Linked DNA regions of Pseudobacteriovorax antillogorgiicola. The protein of the gene in region 2 interacts with the protein of the main gene of each other region in a pairwise test. Links are inferred from orthologs where the notes say so. Each region holds a gene or a part of one and is shown on either strand. Other genes may lie near its edges.

The links. The genes of interacting proteins can lie anywhere in the genome.
Region 1: the proteins of rlmB (region 2) and tsaE interact in binary tests that used the Escherichia coli proteins (3 or more experiments, as listed by UniProt). The link is inferred for Pseudobacteriovorax antillogorgiicola from one-to-one orthologs.

The regions. Positions count from the first base shown.
Region 1 is NZ_FWZT01000025.1:61,562-66,948, forward strand. Bases 1,365-4,351 are described here. They hold tsaE (tRNA (adenosine(37)-N6)-threonylcarbamoyltransferase complex ATPase subunit type 1 TsaE), read right to left. Parts: upstream 3,079-4,351; coding sequence 2,650-3,078; downstream 1,365-2,649. Other genes in these bases: B9N89_RS25475 (sensor histidine kinase), read left to right, coding at 1,376-2,632; B9N89_RS25485 (pyridoxine 5'-phosphate synthase), read right to left, coding at 3,078-3,836; glmM (phosphoglucosamine mutase), read right to left, coding at 3,846-4,351. Also shown: B9N89_RS25470 (serine hydrolase domain-containing protein), read left to right, coding at 1-1,114; more of glmM, read right to left, coding at 4,352-5,195; B9N89_RS25495 (CdaR family protein), read right to left, coding at 5,340-5,387. UniProt on the Escherichia coli protein: Required for the formation of a threonylcarbamoyl group on adenosine at position 37 (t(6)A37) in tRNAs that read codons beginning with adenine.
Region 2 is NZ_FWZT01000001.1:82,348-90,642, reverse strand. What follows is about bases 3,374-6,373. They hold rlmB (23S rRNA (guanosine(2251)-2'-O)-methyltransferase RlmB), read left to right. Parts: upstream 3,374-4,507; coding sequence 4,508-5,239; downstream 5,240-6,373. Other genes in these bases: tuf (elongation factor Tu), read left to right, coding at 5,871-6,373; B9N89_RS00445 (DUF4388 domain-containing protein), read left to right, coding at 3,374-4,511. Also shown: B9N89_RS00455 (sensor histidine kinase), read left to right, coding at 1-1,891; B9N89_RS00450 (sigma-54-dependent transcriptional regulator), read left to right, coding at 1,902-3,281; more of B9N89_RS00445, read left to right, coding at 3,285-3,373; more of tuf, read left to right, coding at 6,374-7,064; preprotein translocase subunit SecE, read left to right, coding at 7,243-7,623; transcription termination/antitermination protein NusG, read left to right, coding at 7,696-8,238. UniProt on the Escherichia coli protein: Specifically methylates the ribose of guanosine 2251 in 23S rRNA.

The sequences.
Region 1 (5,387 bases), on a different replicon or contig from region 2:
TGGCGCTAGCGGAGCAATTTCTAGTAGTGCTGGTGATCTTCGCACCTTCACAGAAGCATTGTTCATAGGCAATCGCCTTCTTTCCGATAACTCAAAGGCTGAAATGATGGCCTTTCAGGAATGCAAACTCGGATATCTACCCCTAGACTACGGCCTTGGCCTCATGCGCTGGCAAACTAGCCAGGGAACCGCTATTGGTCACGGTGGCGCCACACCACTGGGCTTTCGATCGACGATGCTATTCGAGGCAGAGACCAAACTGGCTGTTACCTATGAAGGGAACTACGATCAGGGGCAGATTTATAATCTACTTAATCAACACCTTAAACTAGTTAAGTCCGACAAGAAACCTCAAGTGCAGAAAGCCTGCCCCATTCCTGACCAGCTTCATAGCGCCTCAAGTCCCTATTCGATTCGATTTAGTATCAAAGGTACTCTCAACGACGCTCCGAATAACGGTAATTTTTGGGGTGAAGACTACCTTAGCAACATAGAAAGCTTTCGATTCAAGCCGTTTCACGGTCAAAAGCGTGAGACATTTTATAATACCATTAGCTTAACACTCTCAGATGATAATGCTCCCTCTAAGATACAAGTCGTTGCTTCAGCTTTTGAGGATAAAGATGGGCCCGACTCAAACTCATCAAGCCTACTTCCGCCCTTTAAACCATGTCTGCAATCAGGATTAAGAAGCCTACCAGGTTGTAATGATAGTGAGCCTGGAGCAAGTGGCTTAATTATCAATATCGACGAGAAGTGGCTCGAAGAAGCTGCAAGCAACAGTCGAGGGATCATCGAAATCAACGATATATCCAAGGCTGCTGCAATAGTTTTAAGGGAGTCATGGATTGTTGCGGAAGGCGATGATGACAAACCCAATGGCTATATAAGATCTTGTGTTGAAGCGATAAGCGATCCGTACCAGACCTCGCGCCTCTACACCTGTGGTGACGCCCCAGATAAGATCGCACTTGGCAAAACCGTTCGCTTACATGGTTCATTGAATCTGACTGATGATCCCGAAATCGTTTCGGCAATCTTAAAAAGTGAAGATCCCAACAAAGAGACATGTACTTGTCGTAGTTTTGAAGACGAGCCCATCGCCTGCCCTTAAATAGACCGCTAGCTGACACAAGGATACAGTAGCTTAGCCAGAACCACGAGGCCTAGACCTCGGTGGTTCAAGCTACCATTTTAGATAGAAAAAATGATGATATTTAAGGATCCCAAAACCTTCAAGGGAGCGGCTATCTGCTTTTTGTCACCTAGATATTTTTTCTTCGGTATGAATTAGCATCGACACCTCTTATTTTATTTATGTCAGAAAATACTAGCCGATACCAGAGCATGGTAGAACTAAAGAGATCATAGGAACATGCTCGAAAACAAAGTTATTCAGAAATATCGCTTTCAATACTTGAAGTTGAGTCTTGATTTAGCAATTCTGAGCTACCTTATTATCTATCTCCTTAACATCTTTGTCGAATCCTATCAGCACAATCAGTTGATATTTCATACCTTCAGCATCCTTGTATTCCTAGGTTTGCGTTTGAGTTTTCACCGGCTGCCGATGCTCATAGCTTGGCTACTGATCGTTCTCGGCTTCCTCAATCTTTCGCTTACTATTTTAAAATCAGGACCAGATATAAATCATGAGGGCTTTATCGTCCTTCCCGTATTGATATTGGCCTCAGTTTTTATCTTAGGGATTAGGCCAGGGCTAATTATTTACTTTATATCCGTGCTTTTCACAGGCAGTATCTGGTTCTATGCTTACGATAGCGAGATGTTTTCCCCTCATCATCACAACCTATTCCTCACCCGAATCGTTGCCCTCACACTAACCCTTGTGGCCAGCTACTATTTTGATGCATTGTCCACTCGCTGTCTGAATGAAATCTCAAAATCACGAAAGATCATGGAGCAGAATGAACGCTTGTCTTCACTTGGAATGATGGCCGGCGGTATAGCCCATGAAATTAGTAACCCGCTCGCGATTTCCAAAGGCAGTCTTGCTATCATCCAGCAAGAAAAGCTTACTCCCCAGAAAAAAGCCCACTGGCTTGAAAAAATGGATCACGCATTACAAAGAATTGAGGAGATTGTCGCATCGATTCGCATGTTTTCCAACAACCACAACGATCAAAAAATTCTTCCTATTGATCTGCACCATGTATTCAGTGAGGTGTTTTCTGAGGTTCAAGATCGAGCCTGTCGCCTTGAGATTCAAATCGAAGCCCATCCCAGCTCGCGACCCATAGTTTGCAACCATTTCCACCTGTCAGCAATCCTCAAGACATGTATCGAGAATTCCCTTGATGCGATCGAAAAGCATGGACCATCTCGCAATGGCAAGGTTAAAGTGATTCAGTACGAAGGGATGGATAGCAGACAACTGCATATAGTTGACAATGCGAGCCTACCACCTGACACCACCCTAGATCATGTGTTTGACCCCTTCTATACCACCAAAGACATCGGCAAGGGGATGGGCTTGAATCTCACCCTAGTTCATTCGATTATCGCTCTTTATGGCTGGAGTATCGAAGCCAACCGTGACAAAGAAGTTACCACCTTCACCATATCGATGACAGAGAAAGATGCATCAGAAATGATTCCACTGGCTGGCTAGGGAATAGCATAGTAGGGCTATACTGTTTCTAAGCGATAGCCTCGCGACTGCCCATCCTCTTCGTAGCTAATGTGCAGTATGTGGCTTGGAGCAATGGTTTCATCATCGCCTGGCGTATCAGGCCACTCAAGAAATATTCCCCGATAGTCCCTATCTTTAACTCCAATTTCATCGAGACTGAAGCTATCTTCTGCCCGATATAAATCGAGGTGCGCGTACCATCGATCGCCAATTTGATACTCATTCATAATCGTATACGTCGGTGATACTACTGGAGTTTCATCGGAAAGGCCCTTGCCGCGCAGGTAGTGGCGAACGAGAGTGGTCTTTCCAGCCCCCATTTCCCCTTTTAACCAAAGCACAAAGTTTTCAGGCAAAGCCTCATCCAGCTTCAGGAGAAGCTCATAAAGAGAGTTCTCCCCGACAACCAGCTTTTCGAAGCCCATCAGTCCAGCCCCTTAAGTCTAGGCGCAAAACGGCTGTCGTTTAACAGTGACTTCATCTCGCGAACTGCTGATTCCAAGCCCACATAGATCGCACGGGAGATAATCGCGTGGCCAATGTTGGCTTCCTCGCAAAAGGGAATCGCCTGCATCCAGTGGGCATTACTGTAATGCAATCCATGCCCAAAATGAACTTGCAAGCCCATCTCATGAGCTTGTTTTGCAGATTCCATCAGCGGCTTTACCAATTCCCATTGTCGCTGGCTAGAACGGGCTGCATCCATCTCATGACAGAAGTTACCAGTATGGATTTCGATTGCGTCGGCACCAAGTTGCTTTGTTTGCTCGATGACCCGCTCATCCGCCTCAACAAATAAAGAGACAAGCATATCATGCTCTTTGAGATCAGAGATGACCTTCTGCAAGTTCTGGTAGTGATTCGGATCAAGCCCACCCTCAGTGGTTAGTTCCTGGCGTTTTTCAGGGACTAAAGTTACGGCATGGGGTTTTACTCTTTTTGCGATCGCGACCATCTCATCTGTAATGGCCATCTCAAAGTTGAGTGGAACGTTAATCTGCTCCTTCAGCAACTCGACATCTCGATCCTTGATGTGACGCCGGTCTTCACGTAGATGACAGGTTATATTATCAGCTCCCCCGAGCTCCGCGAGAAGTGCGGCCTGAACAGGGTTTGGATAGGCTTCACCACGGGCGTTCCGAACGGTTGCCACATGATCAAGATTCACTCCCAATCTAATCAAGATAAACTCCTAATTCGTACTATTCTGTAAACTATCTGCAATTTCGCGGGCCATCAGTTCCAACTCGTGGCTATCTTCGCCTTCTAGCATGATACGAGCTAGATTTTCAGTTCCTGAATATCGAAACAGGACCCGCCCCTTCGTTCCAAGTTTTGTCTCACACACTGCAATTGATTCCTTTACCTTCGGCAATTCTTCCAAAGGCACCTTCTTGCTAACCTTCACGTTCTTTAGAACCTGCGGTAAAACTTCCATGCACTTTTTGTGCTCTGATAAAGGCGATTTAGTCTCCTGCACAATCTCTAGCAAATGAAGAGCTGCCAAGATTCCATCTCCGGTGGTGCTGCTATCTGAAAAAACCATATGCCCCGATTGCTCGCCGCCGAGGTTGTATCCACCGCGACGCATTTCGTCGACAACGTAGCGATCGCCTACTTTGGTACGGAGCAATTTCACCCCAATACTTTTCATTGCGATATCAAGGCCCATGTTACTCATAACCGTAGCAACCACTGTCGACTTTCTAAGCCGTCCAGCTTTCTTCATGTAGCTGGCACAGATCGCCATGATCTGGTCGCCATCAATGATTTCCGCTGTATCATCAACGACAATCAAGCGATCGGCATCACCATCAAAAGCGAGGCCAATATCTGCCTTGTACAGTTTAACTAAGTCCTTCACCTTTTGAGGGTGTAATGCCCCACACTGATCATTGATATTGCGACCATCAGGCTTGTCGCCCACAACGAATAGTTCCGCCCCTAATTCTTCGAAAACCTTCGGTGCCACCTTGTATGCGGCACCATTGGCACAATCTAAGACAATCCTCATCCCTTCGAGGGTTAGGTGTTTTGGAAACTGCTCCTTTAGGAAAACCGCGTACTGGCCTACCGCATCGTCAATACGCTTGGCATTGCCAATCTGCATATCAACTGGGAAGCTATCCAATATCGGATCAAGCTCCAGCAACGACTCCAGCTTGTCCTCAATTTCATCCGGCAACTTAAAGCCATTGTCACTGAAAATCTTAATCCCATTATCATGAAAGGGATTGTGGGACGCAGAGATCACAATGCCGGCACATGCCCTCATTCCTCGCGTCAAATAGGCAATCCCTGGGGTTGGCAATGGGCCTAAGAAGCCGACATCAACTCCAACGCTGCAAATACCAGAACTTAGAGCTTGCTCCAGCATGTATCCACTACGTCGGGTGTCCTTGCCAATAAGGATCTTTGGTTTGGGGTAAGCCTTGCGAAAGTGAATTCCAATGGCTTGACCGAGCCTCAATACAAAATCAGGAGACATAGGATGAACGTTTGCTTTTCCTCGTATGCCATCCGTGCCAAAGTACTTACCCACAACTTGTGCCTCTCTACATCAATTTACCTTACTCTGGAAACATATACGTTAGAATAGACCCTGTCTAGAATTGGCACTTGAAAAATACGCCTCTCACTGCCATTCTGACGACATCTATCAATCGCCTCTTAAAGGCCAAAGACCCTAATCTGACTTCTTCTTCTTAAGTATCGAAACAATCCCCTTCTCAGG
Region 2 (8,295 bases):
AAGGTTTCTAACTGAGAGCTTCGATACTTGGTTTTCTGCTAAGGTCGAGGCCACAATGCACAAAACCCGCGAGGCAGGAGCCTTGGTTTATGAAAGGGATAAGAGGCGGATCGAGGGCTTGGCTCGCATTGCCTTACAGCGGATTGATGTAGCATCAAGCTATCCTTTTGAAAACTCTTGGTCGCAGATCGATACTCAGAGGCTAAAAGGTTTTGCTCAAGAGTATCGGGTGTTTGGGGTGCGTGTTTTTGATCGGGATGGGCAAGTGATCTGGAGTTCGGCTTTATCTTATAACGACGAGCCGATTTCGATCCAAACCAGGCAGTTCGTGCTGGGGGCCATCGAACGCTTTCGCGCCTACCCAGGGATGACGTCGCGAGCAGTGGTCGACGTGGACCAGGGGCGCGATGTGGTGCGTGGAGTCGCACCGATTGTTGATCCCAGCTCTCAAGCGATCGTTGGGGTCGTGCTCACCGAGGAGCGATTTGATACCCAAATCCTAAAGAGCGTGGAAGGGATCATTCAGGAGTTTGCGAACCTTAAACCCGGTGCCGAGTTGATCCGACTAAGCTATTTGATTCTCCTCGTTTTAATGGTTTTGATCATCTTGTTTTCAGCTACCTGGCTGGGTTTCTATGTATCCAAGGGCATCATGGCGCCTATTCAAAGCCTTGCCGAAGCTACCAAAGAGGTGGCACTTGGAAACTATGAGGTGAATTTGGTTGCAAAAACAGACGATGAAACTGGGCAGCTGATTCGCTCCTTTAATAGTATGACTGCTGATTTGAAAGCTCACGAGCAACAGGTTCGAGACTTTACCGCCAAGCTTGAAAAAACCAATGTTGAGCTTGATCAGCGCCGTAAGTATATGGAGGTGATCCTTAGGAACATCTCTGCAGGTGTGATCTCGGTGAGTTCATCCGGTATTGTGACATCCATCAATCGAGCGGCAGAGAAGCTGCTGGGAATTTCGGCGGAAGGAGCCATCAATCATCACGAGTCATTAGTTTTTACTGGCTATTTGATGGAAAGCTTCTGGAAGCCTATCCAAGAGAGAGTTTCCGAAAGTGCCGAGTTCACTGGGCAGATCGAGCTAGATGTGGGAGATCGTTCGTTAACGCTGCTAGCTGATGGCATCAAGATCTCGGATGAAGCTGGGGAAGACCTTGGTATGATCGTTGTCTTTGATGATGCAAGCGAACAGGTGAAAGCCCAACGAGTTGCAGCCTGGCGTGAGGTTGCGCGGCGGATCGCTCATGAAATTAAGAACCCCATCACACCGATCAAGTTGAGTGCCCAGCGTTTGCTACGGAAGTTTGGCAACCAGTTTGAAGGGAAGGACCAGCAGGTATTTTCCTCCTGTGTTGAAACCATTGTCTCAGAGGTCGATGGCCTGAGAGATCTGGTTAATGAATTCTCTAAATTTGCCAGAATGCCTGCGGTTCGGACCCAGCCAGAAAACTTGTATAATTTGATTCGCGATGTCGTGGGAATGTATAGCTTGAGCTACAGCCACGTCACCTTCGATATAGGTCAGCTGCCTAAAGATTTGCCCTTGGTGCAGCTCGATCGGGAGCAGATGATTCGGGTTTTCACCAATCTGATAGCCAACAGTATCGATGCTTTGGCTGAGGTGGGTCTGATTTCCATATCAGCCTCAATGCTCCCAGGCTATGAAGTGGTGCGAGTTTCCATTGCCGATACAGGGTGCGGTATCCCCGACCGGGTGAAGCAGAAGGTTATGGAACCCTATTTTTCGACTAAAAAACATGGCACGGGCCTTGGCCTTGCGATCGTGAATCAAATTGTCTCCGATCATGGTGGATACTTGAGAATTCAAGACAATGTTCCGGAGGGCACGATTGTGGTGATGGAGCTGCCGGTAGGATAAGGAAGAATCGATGGAGAACCAGTTGGATAAAAGCCGCCCTTTGGCGTTGATCGTTGACGATGAAGAAAGCATTCGCAATACCCTCGCTGACGTACTGGATGATGAGGGTTGGGATACGAAGTTGGCCGCCAATGGCTATGAAGGGGTTGATCGGTTCAAAAAAGCTTCCCCAGATTTGGTTTTTTTAGATGTTTGGATGCCGAATCTGGATGGCATTCAGACCCTGCAAATATTAAAAGAGCTGAATCATCAAACTCCGGTCGTTGTCATGAGTGGGCACGGGACCATCGATACTGCAGTTCGTGCAACCCGTATCGGAGCTTTTGAGTACCTTGAGAAGCCCTTGTCTCTTGAGAAGATCTTGCCTTTGCTGGAGCATGCGAACAAGCTCCGCAAGGCTCACTCTCGCACGAGTCAGCTAGTGGAGGCCACCGAAATGATCGGCCGAAGCGAAGGCCTGATGCAAATCAAGCGGCAAATCAACATGGTTGCCCCTCGCAACGCATGGATCTTGATCACTGGGGAAAACGGTACGGGTAAGGAGGTGGTTGCTCGGAATGTTCATGCACGTAGCACCCGCTGCAATGAAGCTTTTATTGCTGTAAACTGCGCGGCGATTCCTGAGGAGCTGATTGAGAGCGAGTTGTTTGGCCATCAGAAGGGGGCATTTACCAATGCCATTGCGAGCAAGCAGGGTAAGTTCGAATTGGCAAATAACGGAACCTTGTTTCTAGATGAAATTGGGGACATGTCTCTGAAGACTCAAGCTAAGATCCTGAGAATCCTACAGGAGCAGAAGTTTGAGCGGGTTGGGGGTGTTGAAGCGATAGAAGTTGATGTGAGGGTGATCGCAGCAACCAATAAAAATTTAAAAGAAGAGATTGAAAAAGGCCAGTTTCGAGAAGACTTGTACTATCGCTTGAATGTAATCCCCTTTGAGCTTCCTCCGTTGCGTGACCGTGGAGACGATATCTCAGATCTATGTGACTACTTTTTTCAGCAGTTTTCTTTGGAATTAGCTGAACCGCAAAAGCGTCTTTCAGATGATGCCTACCTGATGCTCAAGCAGTATCGCTGGCCAGGGAATATTCGTGAGCTAAAGAATATGCTGGAACGAATCTGCATCATGATTCCCGACGAAGTAATTCGTGTCGAGCATTTGAAGGGCTTGCTGCCGGTTGATGATGAGCCACGCCCCACTCCGACACTCAATGCTCAAGCTGCAACTCTGAAGCAGGCAAAAACAGATTTTGAAAGAGCCTTTATTCTTGATAAACTTGAGGAAAATCAGTGGAACGTAACTAAAACGGCGGAAGCGATCGGTGTTGAGCGCAGCAATCTGCATCGGAAGCTGAAAGTATTTAAAATCGACCCCAAGCAAAGAGGCTAGCTTATGACGCAGTTCACTCCCATTGGAATTGGCGCCACCGAAGGAGGTGAATTGCTTCTGCAAGATGAACTCAGTGATGGTCAGTGGCGAGCTCTAAAAGTCGGCACGGACACAGTGCTGCTTCATAATGAAGGCATCGCAGACCAGATTAGCTCTGCTTCAGGGCGATGTGGTACAGATGTTTTAGTCAGCCTTATGTATGGTTTGGTTCATCGGCGCTTCACAGGTATTTTTAGTATTAAAGTCGATGACAATCACAAGTCCCTATACTTTCAAAACGGCGAATTGGTGTTTGCGCGATCCGATCTGATGGACGATCGGCTGGGCGAAGTTATCTATCGGGGTGGGCGTATCACGATCGATCAGATGACAAATGCTGCAGTTGAAGTCACAAGAGAGCGTAAATTTGGTAAGGTGCTGCTTGAAAGTAAGGAATATAACAGTGCCGATCTTTGGGACTTCTTGAAGCTTCAGATTAAAGAGATATTCCAGTCGGTTTTCTTGACCTCTCATGTGGTTTACGAAATTAGAGCTGATAGTAGTCAGCCCCCCGTTTCGATTATCCTTGAGGAAAGTACAAAAACTCTCATTGAGCAGTGCGCTAGCTTTAGCCAAATGTTTCGTGGGTTTCGGAGCCGCGTCGGAGCCAGGTCTAGGCTAATTGTGAGGGAAGAGGATCGTGACCACAAACACGAAGAGGGAACACATCTCTACGATATGCTGTTGCTGATTCGAGAAAATCCAACAGTCGCAAACCTATTGGCAAAATCGAAACTAACCGAAAGCAACACCTATCTCAATCTATTTCATCTGGTGGTGGAGAGATATATCGAGGTTGAAGAACTGGATGAAAATAGCCAGGTGTTTATCGCCAGCGACCACCAGCAGCGTGAGCTTAAAGGCTATATCGATGCTTATCACATTGTCCTGAGGACGTCTGTGAAAGCCTTTGGTGATGCTAAGGTGACGTTTCCATACCTCGACCTGCAAAGCTTTGTCAGGCGGCTCTATCAGGATCGGAACACCCCCATATACTTGAAAAGCGATGGTAGTATAGCCGTTGAGAGTGTAAGACACCTCTACGAAAAGGGGCGTGACAGCGCCACACAGCAGCAGTCCATCGCATGGGCTCTGCAAGGCCTGATTCAATTTGTCCTGCAAATCACTGGTGACTTGCTGCCGAAGAACGGATGGGCAGTCAAAAAATCTATTCAAGAAATGTTAATATGAAAAAACAAAATTTTAGAAGAAAAAACAAACCTTCAACAAAACCCGAGGGCTTGTATGTTGAAAGTTGGTCTGCTCTTCAAGAATATCTCCAGTATCAAGAACAGAGAATCAAAAAAATTGAGTGCCCTGACCGAGACATGAATCGATTAGGGAAGCTACTTGAAGGCCGTAGCTTACCGTGTCCTATCGAGCAAGGTGCCGAGTCTCTAAAAGTTTTTGTTCAAGAAGACTTCCGTGATGAATTCAGGCTTGAAGAGAAGCTTCCAGACCAACTTTCGCCCGTGGTTCTTGCCTTGGATCACATCACGGATACGAGGAACCTGGGTGCGATTTTACGGTCAGCATCTTTCTTTGGTGTTTCCGATATTGTTGTTCCTCAAAAGCGTCAGGCTCCTATTGCCTTGGGTACGATGTCTACGTGCCAAGGGGCACTAGTCTTCACGGACGTCTACTCCGTGGTGAATCTGGTTCGGACCTTGAGAAAGCTAAAAGATCACGGTTACTGGATAGTTGGTACGGATATGGGAGGTGAGCCTATGGACCGATACTCCAGTAAATATGAAAAGGTTGTCTTGGTGATGGGGTCGGAGGATAAAGGTTTATCACGTCTCGTACGCAAGGCCTGTGATGTGATTGTATCTATTGAAGGTGCACCCAATCGCGTGGAGTCCTTGAACGTAGCGGTTGCCGCTGGAATTGTGCTGCAACAATTCAGTAAGTCATTATAAACCGTCTAAAAAATGTGTATTTTTCTTTTCCTTTATCCTTGACAGTTGGGAGAAGAACAGTGTAATTCACTCTAACACTTGAGGCGGCTGAAAACAGTTACTTAAGTGACTGCTGGCGTAGCTCAATTGGTAGAGCAGCTGACTTGTAATCAGCAGGTTGCGGGTTCAAGTCCCATCGCCAGCTCCATATTTTTCAGCTTGTTTTTGGTGCTCTATGGAGGGGTGCCCGAGTGGCTAAAGGGGGCGGACTGTAAATCCGTTGGCTCAGCCTACGATGGTTCGAATCCATCTCCCTCCACCATTTTTGTTACCGGTGTTCGTTTTGGATATGCGGGAGTAGCTCAGCTGGCTAGAGCATTAGCCTTCCAAGCTAAGGGTCGCGGGTTCGAATCCCGTTTCCCGCTCCATACGTCTGCTTGTAATTTAGCCCAGGTGGCTCAGGGGTAGAGCACGTCCTTGGTAAGGACGAGGTCACGGGTTCAAATCCCGTTCTGGGCTCCATCTTACCTGTGGCTCTTTTAAATCAAGATTTTCATTTTTAATAATTCGATGTATTATCGTGCATCTTACGGTTTTACTATATAGAACAGTATCATAGGAATCGCTTTCTGCCGATAGCGGGAGGAATAAAATGGCAAAAGAAAAATTTGAACGAGGAAAACCACACGTTAACGTTGGTACTATTGGCCACGTCGACCACGGTAAAACAACTCTAACTGCAGCAATCACAAAGGTCATGAGTCTTGCTTACGGTGGCGAACTGAAAGCGTTTGATGAGATCGATAATGCTCCGGAAGAGAAGGCTCGCGGTATCACTATCGCGACATCTCACGTAGAGTACGAATCTGAAAACCGTCACTACGCTCACGTTGACTGTCCAGGTCACGCTGACTATGTGAAGAACATGATCACTGGTGCTGCTCAGATGGACGGTGCGATCTTGGTTTGTAGCGCGGCTGATGGCCCCATGCCTCAGACTCGTGAGCACATTCTACTTGCTCGTCAGGTAGGTGTTCCAAAGATCGTAGTATTCCTTAATAAGTGCGACATGGTCGACGACGAAGAGCTTCTAGAGCTCGTCGAAATGGAAGTTCGTGAGCTTCTAAGTCAGTACCAGTTCCCAGGAGATGACACTCCGATTGTTAAGGGTTCTGCTCTAAAAGCTCTTGAAGCTGGCAGCGCTGATGATGAGTGGGCTAAAAAGGTTGTTGAGCTTATCGCAGAATGTGATGAGTACATCCCAGTTCCTGATCGTCCAGTTGACAAGCCTTTCTTGATGCCGATCGAAGATGTTTTCTCCATCTCTGGTCGTGGTACAGTTGTTACTGGTCGTATCGAGCGCGGTATTGTTAAGGTTGGTGAAGAGATCGAAATCGTTGGTATTAAAGAAACAACGAAGACGACCTGTACTGGCGTAGAAATGTTCCGTAAGCTTCTAGACGAAGGTCAAGCGGGTGACAACGTTGGTATCCTTCTTCGTGGTACTAAGCGTGAAGAGGTTGTACGTGGTCAGGTTCTTTCTAAGCCTGGCTCCATTACGCCGCACAAGAAGTTCAAGGCTTCTGTCTATATCTTGACTAAAGAAGAAGGTGGACGTCACACTCCATTCTTCAAGGGTTACCGTCCTCAGTTCTACTTCAGAACTACTGACGTAACTGGCAACATCATCCTTCCTGCTGATGTAGAGATGGTTATGCCTGGTGACAACATTGATGTTGAAGTTGAACTTATCCAGCCAATTGCGATGGATAAAGAGCTTCGCTTCGCGATCCGCGAAGGTGGACGTACTGTTGGTGCCGGTGTTGTTGCTGAGATCACTGACTAATTAGAGTGAGGAAGCGTTTTCGCTTCCTTTTCTATAGGCGAGTAGCTCCAATTGGTAGAGCGGCGGATTCCAAATCCGCATGTTGGGGGTTCGAGTCCCTCCTCGCCTGCTTTTTTGTGTTTAATTTTTTACTAGTTACAGTGTTGCTTCTCGGGTTGAAGAGCTGGAGGAAGTTTTTATGAAAAAAGATGATGCATTCTATCTTCGCCTGGCTTACGTTATTTTTGCAGGCTTGGTAGCGTTTACTAGTTACAAAGCTCTGGAAACCATTGGCGTGCAGACCGGTTTTTCCGAGAAGTTCGATGAGTTATTCCAGCCAGCGTCCCTCATAGTTGCTCTTCTTATTGGTGCAGGTACGTCGCTTTTCTTGTCTCGTGACAAGGAAAGGCATGAGTATTTCCTAGCTTCCGTCGGGGAGTTGCGAAAGGTTACTTGGCCGAGCTTTCCTGACACGAGGCGTATGACGATCGTCGTTTGCGTGGTCGTGGGTATATTCGCTGCCATCCTTGCTGCATTTGACCTGATTTGGGCTGAACTTCTTGGTATTATATTAACCTAAGATAGAAGTCCATTGAGATCACCGAGGTTTTAGTGGCCTGCATGGTCTAATTTTATTTTAAAGGCAAGATATATGAGCGGCGAATTCAAGTGGTATGTCGTCCATACCTATTCAGGCTATGAAGAGCGAGCAAAGCAATCCCTTTTAGAACTCGCAAAGAACGAAGGATGCGAAGAGCAGTTCGGAGAGGTTTTTATCCCGCAGACGGTGAGTGAGACCGTCACCAAGTCGGGTAAGAAAAAGGCTGTGTCGAAGACATCTTTCCCGGGTTACATCCTAGTCCAGATGGATCTTACCGATCTCACCATGCATATCGTCAAAAGCACCCCTAAAATTACCGGCTTTGTTGGGAATACAAAACGACCTAGGCCTTTGCCAGATCACGAGGTGCTTCAGATCACTTCCGAAGAAGCTCGTGAGCAAGCGAAAGAAGTTATTCCAGACGTGCAGTTTGCAAAAGGCGAGGCGGTCAAGGTTATGGAAGGGCCGTTTAGTAACTTCGACGGCGTCATCGATGAGGTTAAGCCTGATAAAGCGAAAGTCAGGGTATTAGTTAGTATTTTTGGGCGAGAAACCCCAGTGGAACTCGAGTTCGGACAAGTTGAGAAGATTTAGATATCTTGGACTCGGGAAATTCCTTGACGACTGTGGAAAAATAACGTAAATCCCGTT